DNA from 4 places in the Stenotrophomonas sp. 05L413 genome. Region 4 is predicted to be linked to each of the others. Evidence: predicted binding sites of a transcription regulator. Region 4 holds the regulator's gene; each other region holds the start of a gene.
The links. Region 4 encodes FliA, which starts transcription of late flagellar genes. Its sites were predicted from a motif close to TAAAGTTTNNCNNNCNNNGGCCGATAA; they were not measured.

Region 1 (3,204 bases), on a different contig from region 4:
TGTGCTCGACCACCTGGTTGATCTGCTCGATGCCCTCGCTCTGCTGCTGGGCCGCCGCGCTGATGTCGGCCATGAGATCGCTCACGCGTTTCACGCTGACCACGATCTCGTCCATGGTGCGGCCCGCGCTTTCGACCTGGCGCGTGCCCGCCCCGACCTTCTCCACCGAGTCGCCGATCAGCTGCTTGATCTCCTTGGCGGCTTCGGCAGAACGCTGCGACAGCGAGCGGATTTCCGAGGCGACCACCGCAAAGCCGCGGCCATGCTCGCCGGCACGGGCCGCTTCGACGGCGGCATTGAGGGCCAGGATATTGGTCTGGAACGCGATACCGTCGATCACGCCGATGATGTCGACGATGCGCCGCGAGGAGTCATTGATCAGCGACATGGTGGAGACCACCTCCTGCACCACGTGGCCACCCTGCGCCGCCACCTCGACCGCGCCACCGGCCAGCTCATTGGCCTGGCGGGCGTTGTCCGCGGTGCGCCGCACGGTTGCGGTCAGCCCCTTCATCGAGACGGCGGTCTCCTCCAGCGAGGCCGCCTGCTGCTCGGTGCGCACGGACAGGTCGCTGTTGCCTTCGGCGATCTCGCTGGCACCCACGGCGATGGTGTCGGCCGCCAGCTTGATCTGGGTGATGATGCCGGCCATCGCTTCGACCAGCGCATTGATGCCCTCGCACAACTCGGCGATCGGGCCGGTCTTGTCCTGGGTGGCGATATGGCCGGTCAGATCGCCACCCTGCGCGGCCGCCACCACTTCACGCGTCTGCGCGACGGCCTGCTGCAGCGCCAGGGAGTCACGCACCTGGGCCGTGATGTCGGTAGCGTACTTGACCACCTTGAACGGCCGTCCGTTCATATCGTAGATCGGGTTGTACGAAGCTTGGATCCAGACCTCGCGCCCGCCCTTTCCCATGCGCTTGTACTGGCCGGCATCGTACTCGCCGCGGCCGAGCTTTGCCCAGAACGCACGGTATTGCGCGCTCTCGCGATACGCCGGTTCGGCAAACATCGCATGGTGCTGCCCGCGCACCTCCTCCAGTGCATAGCCCATGGCAGCGAGGAAGTTCTCGTTGGCGGCCAGGATGCGGCCCTCGAGGTCGAACTCGATCACGGCCTGCGATGTGTTGATCGCGGCGAGCTGGCCGGCAAAGTCGGCCGCCTGCAATTTCTGCGCGGTGATGTCGGTCGCGAACTTGACGACCTTGTACGGTCGTCCGTTGCTGTCGAACACCGGGTTGTAGGACGCCTGGATCCAGATCTCGCGTCCACCCTTGCCGATCCGCCGGTACTGGCCGGCGTCGAACTCACCGCGGCCCAGGTTGGCCCAGAAGTCCCGGTACTCCCCGCTCTTCGCATACTCGGCATCCACGAACATGGCGTGGTGCCTGCCCTGGATCTCCTCCAGCGTGTAGCCCAGTGTCTGCAGGAAATTGTCGTTGGCATGCACGATGGTGCCATCGAGGTGGAACTCGATGACGGCCTGGACTCTATGCAGCGCCTTGATCTGCTCTTCGAGCTCGGCCTGCCGTTGCAGCGCGGCCGATGCCGCGCTGCCATGGGCCGCGCGACGGGAAACGAACCATGCCGTGAGCGTTCGCCACAACGACCCGGCGTCGGCGTCGGCGTCGCTGGCGCGACCTGGCACATGCGTGTGCAAGCCTGAAGTAATCATCGTTAGACCTCGGTGTCCGGTTAGCGAATAGGTCAGCGCCGGGCGGTGGCCCGGTGGCGGTATTCCGTTGGCTGGGACTCACGAAGATCGTCAGTGGGGATGACGCAACTTCGATGGGCTTCAAACACCGGGCGGGCCGGCGAACATGAACCATTTAAAAAAGGTGTACGGCCAGATATCCACGTGAGCAGACGGGCAGCAACTGCGAGTCATATAACGGCGGAGATTCTGAAACCTTTAGGGCGACCATCGGGCCGGCGCCGCGCAGGGCCGGCCGTGCTCATTCGCCACTTTCGCTCGCATCCAGGGCGTCGAGGGGATCCACGGCCCCGAGCGCGTCGGCCTCCACCTGGACGTTGTCGCGTCCCATCGCTTTGGCCCGGTAGCACTGTGCATCGGCCGCGGCGACCGCGTCATCCACGCTCATGCCCCCGAACAATGGCGCGATGCCGATGCTGGCACCCACACTCAACCGCCGCTGGTCCCAGGGGATCGACAACCCCCGCATCGCCTCGAGCAGATCGCTGGCGATGCGGCGGGCACGCTTGAGCGAACAGCCGGCCAGGATCACCGCGAACTCGTCGCCCCCCAAGCGCGCCACGATGTCCGAATCGCGCACGCCGTGCCGCAGCACGCTGGCCACCGCCCACAGCACGGCATCGCCGGCCAGATGGCCATGGGTATCGTTGACCGGCTTGAAGTGGTCCAGGTCGATATACATCAACGAGGCCGACTGCCCGGTCCGCGCGACCCGGGTGATGGCCTGCTGCAGGTGCGCTTCGAAGCCGCGCCGGTTGCTCAGCTCGGTCAGCGGATCGATTTCGGCCAGATGCCGGGCTTCACGCTGGCGCGCACGCTGCTGGGTGACGTCACGGATCACCCAGACCGCGCCGGTGGTCTGGCCGTTTTCATCGCGCAGCCAGGCGCGGGTCAGGTCGACCGGCAGCAGATGCGCCCCCACTGACAACAGCAGGTCCGAATGCAGGTCGACCGCATTGCTGTCCGGGTCGAGCAGCACGGCCACATCCAGCGGGGAGCGCGGCGCGTATTCGGTCGTGAGCTCCATCACCTCCTGCAGCTGGCTGCCCGCCAGGGCCCCAGCGCCCTCCCCGGCCAGCGCGCGGGTGGCCGCGGCGTTGGCGTACTGGATGCCGCCGTGCAGGTCCAGGGTCAGCACCATGTCGGCCACCGCATCCAACGTGACGCGGGTGCGCTGCTCGGATTCGCGAAGTTGCTGGCCGCTGAGCCGCTGGGCGGTCACGTCCTGGATCTGCGAAACGAAATGCAGCGGCTCGCCATTTTCCGTGCGCACCAGCGACACCGACAGCCGCCCCCAGACCAGGTTGCCGGCCTTGCCCAGGTAACGCTTCTCCATGTGGTAATGCTCGCGGCGCCCGGCCAGCAGGTCGCCGAGCAGGGCCAGATCGGTATGCAGATCGTCCGGATGCGTCAGCGTCTGGAAATCGATCTGCAGCAGTTCGGCACGGGTGTAGCCGAGGATGCCGCACAGCGAATCGTTGACGTCC
Region 2 (3,204 bases), on a different contig from region 4:
ACAGCCAGGTCGAGAAGCGCGCCCGCGCCGGGTCGAATTCCTCGAATGCCGCCCACGCCTGCACGCTGATCTCCTGGACCAGATCGAGCCGATCCTCGGGGTGGCGGCAATAGCCGCGCGCCACCTTCAGCACGATGCCGCGGTGCTGCTCCAGCAGCGCGGCGAAGCGCGGGCGCAGATCAATGTCGGTAGCGGGCCGTGTCATGTCCATACCCGGGTGATTCGCGCCGGTGCGCGGAATATCACGGGCGCGGGCTCAGCGCGGTGGCTCGGCCGCCAGTACGCGGTTCTTGCCGACCCGCTTGGCCGCATACAGCGACGCATCGGCACGCCGCAGCAGCGCCTCGGCTGGCTCGCCCGGCTGCCATTGCGCCAGCCCGGCGCTGAAATGCACCGGCACGCGCTGTTCGTCCAGCGGCAGCGGCCGCTGCGCCAACGAGCGCTGCAGCCGAAGCAGGGTGGACATGCTGTCCGCTGCAGGTGTTTCCGGCAGCAGCAGGACGAACTCATCGCCGCCGAGCCGGGCGATGGCATCGCTGCTGCGCAGGTGCAGCTGGCAGACGGTCACCAGGTGGCGAAGCACCGCATCGCCACCTGCATGGCCATGCAGGGTATTGGTCTGATGGAAATCGTCCAGGTCCAGCAGGGCCAGCGCCAGCGGATGGCCGTGGCGGGCGGCACGCGCCAGTTCGCGCTCCAGCAGCTCATCCAGACCGCGGCGGTTGAGCGCACCGGTCAGCGGATCGGTCCGGATCAACCCGGAGACCTCGCGCAGCTCCTGCTCCAGCTCGGCGATGCGCTGTTCGGCCTGTTCCACTTCACGGCGTGCATTGCCCAGGTGGTCGCGCGCCTGCAGGGCCTGATCCTGCACCCGGCCGGTGTCCTGCAGCACGTCCTGCAGCAACTGGTTGAGGTCGGCGATGCTGCGCGCTTCCTTCAGGGCCAGCGCGTAGCTGCTGATCCGGTCATGGTATTCGCCCGTGCTCACCGCCATGCCGTCCAGGCGCTCGATGAAGCCCCCCATGACGTTCTTCATCGCCGCCTTGGATTCGACGATGCCCTGCTTGAGCAGCCCCTGCTTGTAGATCACCTCGCGCAGGTTGGCGCGCGCCTGTTCGACCGAATCGCGATCCAGCGGGCCGCCGATCAGCGAACGCACCGCGTGGACCTGGCCGTGCAGCCAGCTGCTGTCATCCAGCAGCTCGCTGATGTTGTCCAACAGCAGATCGAACAGACTCAGCAACAGCTCCTGCTGTTCCTGCCAGCCATCGCTGCGCACGCCGATCTGGTGCGAGAGCTCGCGCAGCCGTTGTTCGATCGGCTGCAGCGGCTGGCCGGGATGCCAGTGGCGCAGTTCACCGGCCAGCTGCACCGGCTCCTCGCGCAGCTCGGGCATGTTCTGCAGCAGGCTGGCCACGGTCACCCCGACGGTATGCCGCAGCAGCTCGCGCAGGCGCAGGCTGTCGGGCTGGCCATCCGGGGTTTCCTGTTCGATGGTGCGGATGTACTTGTCGATCAGCTGGCGCATCGCGCGGCCATAGCTGACCCAATCCGCGCTGCGCTGCGCCGACTGCAGGCGCAGGCCCATGTCGCCCAGCTCGCCGGGCAGGGTGGACATGCCATTGGCGAACGCGGCCAGCAGCGGCTCGGGCGCATCGATGCCGGCGAACAACCGTTGCAGCATCGCGCTGCTGCCCCCCTTGGGGCCGGGCGCCGGCTCGCTGGCGGCCTCCACCGCTGTGCCCACGCTCTGCCGCCGCGACAGCAGCCGCCCGACGGCGGTGCCGGGGCTGGGGGGAGCGTCGTGCGGGTCCGTCATGCGGCAGATCCTTGCAGGGCACGGCCGGAGCCGGAGCGGTGGAGAGGTGGGAACAGTATCGGCGCAGTGGGGCCGGCCTTGAACCGGTCATGCATGGCAGGATGGTAAGCACGGCGACGGCAGGAGAGTGCGATGAAGGTGATGCTGGTGGGGGCGACCGGACTGGTCGGCAGTCATGTGCTGCGGCAACTACTGGACGACCCCCGTTGCGATGCGGTGATCGCCCCGACCCGCCGCGCGCTGGATACCACGGATGCAGCGCTGCTCAACCCGGTGGTGGACTTCGCACAGTTGCCGGGCGAGGCCGACTGGTGGGCGGTGGATGCCGTGATCTGCGCGCTCGGTACGACGATCAAACAGGCCGGCAGCCAGGAGGCGTTCGCACGGGTCGACCATGATTTTCCGCTGGCCGTGGCACAGCAGGCACGCGCCCGCGGCGCGCATGCCTTCGCGTTGAACTCGGCGATGGGCGCCGATGCGGGCGCGCGGCTCTTCTACAACCAGGTCAAAGGCCGGCTGGAGCAGGACCTGCGGGAGCTGGGCTACCCTTCGCTGACCCTGGTCCGGCCCGGACTGATCGGCGGCGAACGTGCCGAGCGGCGCACCGGCGAGCATCTGGCCAGCGTGGTGCTGGGGGTGCTCGGTCCGGTCCTGCCGCGCGCCTGGCGGATCAATCCGGCCGGGACGATTGCCGCCGCGCTGGTTGAGGCGGCGCTGGTGCCGACGCCCGGCGTCAGGATCGTGGGTTCGGCCGATCTGGCGGCGCGCTGAGCCGCTGACGGCCGGATGCGCGGCCCCCCGGCCACTGCGCTACCCTTTCAGCCCCTTTAGCGGTCCCTGCCATGTCCGTCGACAAGAACCAACGCGATCTCGAAGCTGGTATCCACACCGATCTGGAGGGGCGGCTGACCTACGGCGGCTACCTGCGCCTGGATCAGCTGCTGTCGGCCCAGCAGCCGCTGTCCAACCCGCCGCACCACGACGAAATGCTGTTCATCATCCAGCACCAGACCTCCGAGCTGTGGCTGAAGCTGCTGGCACACGAGCTGCGCGCGGCGATCGGCTTCCTGCAGCGCGACGAGGTCTGGCAGTGCCGCAAGGTGCTGGCGCGCAGCAAGCAGGTGCTGCGCCAGCTGACCGAGCAGTGGTCGGTGCTGGAGACGCTGACCCCTTCGGAGTACATGGGTTTCCGCGATGTGCTGGGCCCGTCCTCGGGCTTCCAGTCGCTGCAGTACCGCTACATCGAGTTCCTGCTGGGCAACAAGAACGCGCAGATGCTGCAGGTGTTCTCGCATGACCCGGCCGGCCAGGCCCAGCTGCAGGAGGTGCTTGATGCCCCCAGCCTGTACGAGGAGTTCCTGCGCTACCTGGCCCGCTTCGGCCAT
Region 3 (3,204 bases), on a different contig from region 4:
GCGTTCGCGCCGACCCGTTCGACCATCGCGTTGTTGAACACGCCCGACAAGGACGTGTGCAGCAGTACGTAAAGGCCGGCCAGCCCCGGGTGACGCCGGATTTCCGTCGTCAGGGTGTAACCATCCATCGCCGGCATCTCGATATCGGAGATCACCATGGCGTAGCGCTCGGCCGGGTTTTCGCCCGAGGCGTGGATCTGCAGCAGGTGGTCCAGCGCCTGCTTGCCGTCTGAAAGCAGGGTCGCCCCGACCCCCAGCTGGTCCAGCACGCTGCGGATCTGCTGGCGGGCCACGCGCGAATCGTCCACCACCAGCACCTGCATCGGCGGGGCATCGGGAGGCAAGGCCATGGAGGGGTCCAGCACCGCTTCGCCACGGATCTCGGCGATGTCGGCCAGCACGCTTTCCACGTCGATCACCTGGATAAGCTCACCCTGGAAGCGGGTCACCGCCGTCAGGTAGCTCGATTCGGCACCCAGTTCCGGGGGCGGATGGATGTCTTCCACCGCGATGTTGACGATGCGTTCCACGCCGCTGACCAGGAAGCCCTGGATGGAGCGGTTGAACTCGGTCACCACCAGGTAGCCCGGCGCCTTGTCGGCATCGGGCTCACGCTCGGGATGGCCGATCGCCAGGCCCAGGTCCAGCACCGGCACCGAGCGGCCACGCACATCGGCCACACCGGCGAACTGGCTGGGCAGCCCGGGCACCTGGAACAGATCCGGGCGCCGCAGGACTTCCTGCACCTTGAACACATTCACGCCAAAAAGCTGACGTCCCCCCAGCCGGAACAGCAGCAGGGCCAGACGATTGTGGCCGGCCAGGCGCGTACGCTGGTCGATGCGGTTGAGCAGGTCATGAGACATGGGCTTGGTATCGGCGGGAGCGGCGGTGACTTGAGCGCCGCGTAGAGGGCGGTTCGGCATGGGGCTTGCATCGTGCTGCGCATGTTCCTTGCCCATGGAGTGCCCATGCGATCTCTTGTCTTTGCCGCGCTGCTGCTGGCGGCGCCCGCCTGGGCGGCCGGTGGTTGGCAGCCGGTGGATAGCATCCGCCAGGCCGCGCTCGGCACCTTGCCGGCCGGCAGCGAGGGCGACACCACCCTGGATTCGGCGCTGCGCCTGCCTGCCTGCGGTCAGCCGCTGGCGGCCCAGCCGACCGGCACCAGTACCGTGGAAGTCAGCTGCCCGGATGCAGGCGGCTGGCGCCTGTTCGTGCCGGTAAAGGTGCGTCGCAACCAGACCGTGCTGATCCTCAATCGGGGCGTGGCCGCTGGAGAAACCCTGTCGGCGGCCGATATCACTACTGGCCAGCGTGATGCGGCCCGGATCGCCGGCGCCGCATTGGCCGATCCGGCCGCCGCCGTCGGCCGCGTGGCGCGCAGGACCCTCAGTGCTGGCAGTCTGCTCTCGGCCAATGACCTGGTCGCGCAGCGGCTGGTGCGCCGGGGCGACAGTGTCGCGCTGGTGTCGCGGCGGGGCGGGGTGGAGGTCCGGGTGGCCGGGCGCGCCATGGCCGATGCCGGCGAGAATGAGCGGGTCTCGGTCGAGAACCTGTCGTCCCGCAAGATCGTGCAAGGCACCGTCGCAGCCAGCGGTGACGTTTTAGTGACGCGCTGAACACGATTGTGAATACGGGCCACATTTCCCGTAAAACCTGCAATATTCCCCTAAAGATGGCGCCCGACCGGCCGTTATCCCTTGTGAACCGCATTCCCAGGACAACTCCATGAGCCAGAAAATCGACGGCAACCTGCAGGCCACCGCCCATCTGCGCAGCGTCGCTCCCGGCAACAAGCCGAGCGTCAGCACCGATGCCCCGGCCCGCCCGGTGGAAGCCGCTGACAGCCTGCGCCTGACCGGCGAAGCCACCAGCCTGCAGGCGATGCAGCGCGAACTGTCCACGGCTCCGGCGATCGACGCGGCCCGTGTCCAGGCCGTGCGCGACTCGCTGCAGAACGGCACCTACAAGATCAATCCCGACGCGATCGCCTCGCGCATGCTTGAGCTGGACCAGCAGCTGCAGGGATGAAGCTGGCGATGAGCGAGCCGCTGCAGCGCCTCAGCGATGCCTTGGACGTCGAACGCCAGGCATTGGTCGAGCATGACGTGCAGGCCCTGATCCGCGCGACCGGCGCCAAGCTGGAGGCGTTGCGGGCACTCGAAGCCGCGCTGCCGCTTGGCCAGGCCGAGCGTGTGCAGGAACTGGCAGAGCGCAACCGTGCCAATGGTGTACTGCTTTCACGGCGCCGCCGCGAGGTCAACTGGGCATTGCGCCAGCTCGGCCGCAGCGAAGATGCCGCGTCGTACGATGCCAAGGGCCAGTCGCACACGCTCAACACCCGGCGGCCGCTCGCGGTCGCCTGATCTCCCCATCTGGCGGCCCCAGGCTGCCGATGTGAACGTCACCGCGTATATTGAGCGCCTGTTTCCCGCCGCCTCGATGTGACCGTGACCGTAACTTCCGCCCTTGTCACCGCCCCGTTGCCCCCGCATCCGGTCCTGCTTGCCCTGTTTGAACGGATCAAGGAGGGCGTGCTGCTGTTCCGCGAGGATGGCAGCGTGGCCCTGGCCAATGCCGCCGTCAGCGAGATCCTCGGCCAGGCCGAGCGCGATGCCGAACTGACCCCAGCGCAATGGCTGCGCCAGTTGCTGCCACCGGATGCGCTGGAACAGGCGCGCCTCAACGGCCACTGGAACGGCAGCCTTCCGGTCGGCGAGCGCATGGTCATCGCCCATGTCTACCATCACGACGATGGCGGCCAGCGACACTATCTGGCCTTGTTCCGCCGCATCGAAGGCCAAGAGGATTACGAGCGCGAGCTGCAGCAGCGACATGCCGAACTGCGCCAGGCGTACCTGCGCCTCAACGGTACCCAGGAAAAGCTGCTGCAGTCGGAGAAGATGGCCTCGATCGGTCAGCTCGCCGCTGGTGTGGCGCACGAGATCAACAACCCGATCGGTTATGTGCACTCCAACCTCGGCAGCCTGCAGGAATACCTGCGCAGCCTGTTCACCGTGATCGAAGCCTACGAGCGCGCCCTGCGGGCACCAGATCCGAAGGCGTTGATCCCGGAAATCGATGACATCCGCCAACGCTTCGACATCGATTTCATCAGCCGTGATCTGCCGCAGCTGATGGCCGAATCACGCGAGGGCATCGAGCGGGTGACCCGGATCGTGCGCGATCTGAAGGACTTCTCGT
Region 4 (3,204 bases):
GCTTCGGTACCGCCCTGTCGGTGGCCGTGGATCACCGCCTGCCGATCACCTGGGTCACCGATGGCCAGGACGTTCCTGAAGACCTGCACCGTGCCAGTGCGGCCAATCTTGCACTTCGCCTTGAAGATTTGCGCCGCGCGGCCGATATGCCCTGCAACCCGGAGTTGAACCATGCCGTCGCGTGAGTACGCCAAGCTGACCAAGACCTTCCCGTTGTCGGCTACCCGAAGCCAGCCGCTGGGCCCGGTCCGCACCATCGCCGTCACCGGCGGCAAGGGCGGCGTGGGCAAAACGAACGTTTCGGCCAATCTGGCCGTGGCGCTGGCGGACATGGGCAAGCGCACGCTGCTGCTGGATGCCGACCTCGGCCTGGCCAACATCGACGTGATCCTCGGCCTGCAGCCGAAGGTGACCCTGGCCGACCTCGTCGCCGGGCGCTGCACGCTGGAAGAAGTGATCATGGAAGGCCCCGGCGGCGTGCTGGTGGTCCCGGCCGCCTCCGGTCGCCGCCACATGGCCGAGCTGCAGCCGGCCGAGCACGTCGGCCTGGTCAACGTGTTCTCCGAGCTCGAGCGCGAGCTGGACATCATGATCGTGGATACCGCCGCCGGCATCACCGATGGCGTGCTGACCTTCTGCCAGGCCGCACAGGACACCGTGGTGGTGGTCTGCGATGAGCCGGCCTCGATCACCGACGCCTACGCGCTGATCAAGGTCCTCTCGCGCGAGCGCGGCGTGGACCGGATCCAGGTGGTGGCCAACATGGTGCGCGACCCGAACGAAGGCCGCGTGCTGTACGAAAAGCTGAGCCGCGTCTGCGAGAAGTTCCTCGCCGATGTCTCGCTGAACTACCTGGGCTGCGTGCCGCAGGATGACTGGCTGCGCCTGTCGGTGCAGCGCCAGCAGCCGGTGGTGAAGGCCTACCCGTCCAGCCCGGCCGCCCTGGCGCTGACCGAGATCGCGCGCCGCACCGCCCGCTGGCAGGCCCCGACCGAGCCGCGTGGCGGGGTCGAATTCTTCCTGGAACGCATCCTCAAGCAACGCGGGGTGACGGTATGAAGGGCGCAGCACAATACAAAGAAGTCCAGCGGACCGCGGCCAACGAGTGCATTGCCCAGCACTCGGATCTGGTCCGCCGCATCGCCCATCATCTGGCAGCACGTCTGCCAGCCAGCGTGGAGGTCGACGACCTGATCCAGGCCGGCATGATGGGCCTGATCGAGGCCTCGCGCAGCTACGACGCCGACCAGGGCGCCTCGTTCGAAACCTACGCCTCGATCCGCATCCGCGGTTCGATGATCGATGAAATCCGCCGTGGCGACTGGGTGCCGCGCTCGGTGCACCGCCGCGCCCGGGATGCCGCCGCGACCATCCGTCGCCTGGAGCAGAGCACCGGCCGTGCCGCCAGCGCCACCGAAGTGGCCGCCGCGATGGACATGCCGCTGCCGGATTACCTGCGCCTGATGGAAGACGCCTCGCGGGGCCAGGTGCTGAGCCTGGAATCGCGGATCGAGGACCAGGGCGAGCTGGACACCGTCGCCCAGGGCGGCCCGACCCCGCAGCAGGTGCTGGAACGCGGCGAGTTCGGGCGTGAGCTGGGCAACGCGATCGGCCTGCTGCCCGAGCGCGAACAGCTGGTGCTGTCGCTGTACTACGAGCAGGAACTGAACCTGAAAGAGATCGGCGCCGTGTTGGGTGTCAGCGAATCGCGCGTGTGCCAGATCCATGGCCAGGCCGTGCTGCGCCTGCGGGGCCGGCTGAAGATCTTCGAGGCGGCAGACGCCGGCCTCGAGAACCATTGAAATCGAGGAAAGTGCTTTGAACAAGAACATGCGTATCCTGATCGTCGACGACTTCTCGACCATGCGTCGTATCGTCAAGAACCTGCTGGGCGATCTGGGCTTCACCAATACGGCCGAAGCCGAGGACGGGCATGCCGCGCTGGCGCTGTTGCAGAGCCAGCCGTTCGATTTCGTGGTCACCGACTGGAACATGCCGGTCATGACCGGCATCGACCTGCTCAAGGCCGTGCGTGCCGACGCCAAGCTCAAGACGCTGCCGGTGCTGATGGTGACCGCGGAAGCCAAGCGCGAGCAGATCATTGAAGCGGCGCAGGCCGGCGTGAACGGGTACATCATCAAGCCGTTCACCGCCCAGACCCTGGAAGAAAAGCTCGGCAAGATCTTCGAACGCCTGGCGGCGAGCGCCTGATGGAAACCCTGAGCGACAAATCCGCGCTGGTGCAGCGCCTGCAGGATGCCCTGGCCGCGCTGGAAAGCGGTGACGAAGCCGGTTGGCGCCGGGAAATCGACGCCCTCGCCGCGCTGCGCACGCAGCCGATGATGGCCGGCCTGAACCGCCTGGCCCGCGAGCTCGGCCAGGCCTTGGGCGAACTGCCCAGCCTGCCCAGCGAAGCCGGCGAGCTGGATGACGCCTGCGCGCGCCTGGACCACGTGGTGGCGATGACCGAACAGGCCACCCACCGCACGCTGGACCTGGCCGAAGAATGTCGCTCGCTCACCGAACAGCTGCGCGCCAACGGGTTGACGCCCGACCAGGGCCAGCAACTGGACCGGATCCGCCACAACCTCACCGAAATCGCGCTGACCCAGAGCTACCAGGACCTGACCGGGCAGATCATCCGCCGCGTGGTCGGGATCGTGCGTCGCGTGCATGAGGGCTTCGGTGCGCTCGGCCTGCCCCCGCAGGAAGACGAGAACAAGCGCGACAACAACGGCCTGGCCGGCCCGGCCCTGAAGGGCCTGGATCGCCATGCGGTGTCACAGAACGACGCCGACGACCTGCTCTCGGACCTGGGACTGTAACGATCATGAGTGCTGTGCCAGACGATATCGCTGCCGACTTCATCCTCGAGGCCCAGGAAATCCTGGATCGCCTCGGCGAACAGCTGGTGTCGCTGGAGCAGGCGCCCCAGGATGCCGACCAGCTCAACGCCGTGTTCCGTGGCTTCCACACGCTCAAGGGCGGTGCCGGCTTCCTCGGCATCCAGGCGATGGTCGAGCTGTGCCACGCCGCCGAGGAAACCCTCGGCATGGCCCGCTCCGGCCAGGCCACGCTGCAGGCCCACCACTTCGATGCGGCCCAGCAATCGCTGGATTACCTGCAGTCGATGCTGGATTCGGTCTCGGCCGGGACCGAGCCGGGCTACGCCCCGCCGGAGCTGATCGCCCAGTTCGACGTCAG

Region 1: a site for FliA is predicted at 1,892-1,918, ahead of AC1DIQ_RS00035 (methyl-accepting chemotaxis protein). Genes of this name have one in related genera too.
Region 2: a site for FliA is predicted at 1,875-1,901, ahead of AC1DIQ_RS10365 (GGDEF domain-containing protein). Genes of this name have one in related genera too.
Region 3: a site for FliA is predicted at 1,671-1,697, ahead of flgM (flagellar biosynthesis anti-sigma factor FlgM). Genes of this name have one in related genera too.

Annotation. Positions count from the first base shown of each region.
Region 1 covers NZ_JBFTOL010000001.1:3,005-6,208, forward strand. Annotated here, with positions in the region: gene AC1DIQ_RS00035 (methyl-accepting chemotaxis protein) at 1-1,678, opposite strand, end outside; gene AC1DIQ_RS00040 (PAS domain S-box protein) at 1,959-3,204, opposite strand, start outside.
Region 2 covers NZ_JBFTOL010000004.1:241,416-244,619, forward strand. Annotated here, with positions in the region: gene AC1DIQ_RS10360 (RNA polymerase sigma factor) at 1-211, opposite strand, end outside; gene AC1DIQ_RS10365 (GGDEF domain-containing protein) at 257-1,819, opposite strand; gene AC1DIQ_RS10370 (NAD-dependent epimerase/dehydratase family protein) at 1,952-2,590, shown strand; gene AC1DIQ_RS10375 (tryptophan 2,3-dioxygenase) at 2,662-3,204, shown strand, end outside.
Region 3 covers NZ_JBFTOL010000002.1:12,733-15,936, forward strand. Annotated here, with positions in the region: gene AC1DIQ_RS04865 (chemotaxis protein) at 1-866, opposite strand, end outside; gene flgA (flagellar basal body P-ring formation chaperone FlgA) at 972-1,619, shown strand; gene flgM (flagellar biosynthesis anti-sigma factor FlgM) at 1,729-2,031, shown strand; gene AC1DIQ_RS04880 (flagellar protein FlgN) at 2,034-2,366, shown strand; gene AC1DIQ_RS04885 (ATP-binding protein) at 2,451-3,204, shown strand, end outside.
Region 4 covers NZ_JBFTOL010000010.1:26,977-30,180, forward strand. Annotated here, with positions in the region: gene flhF (flagellar biosynthesis protein FlhF) at 1-185, shown strand, start outside; gene AC1DIQ_RS18555 (MinD/ParA family ATP-binding protein) at 172-1,059, shown strand; gene AC1DIQ_RS18560 (RNA polymerase sigma factor FliA) at 1,056-1,802, shown strand; gene cheY (chemotaxis response regulator CheY) at 1,819-2,211, shown strand; gene AC1DIQ_RS18570 (protein phosphatase CheZ) at 2,211-2,825, shown strand; gene AC1DIQ_RS18575 (chemotaxis protein CheA) at 2,831-3,204, shown strand, end outside.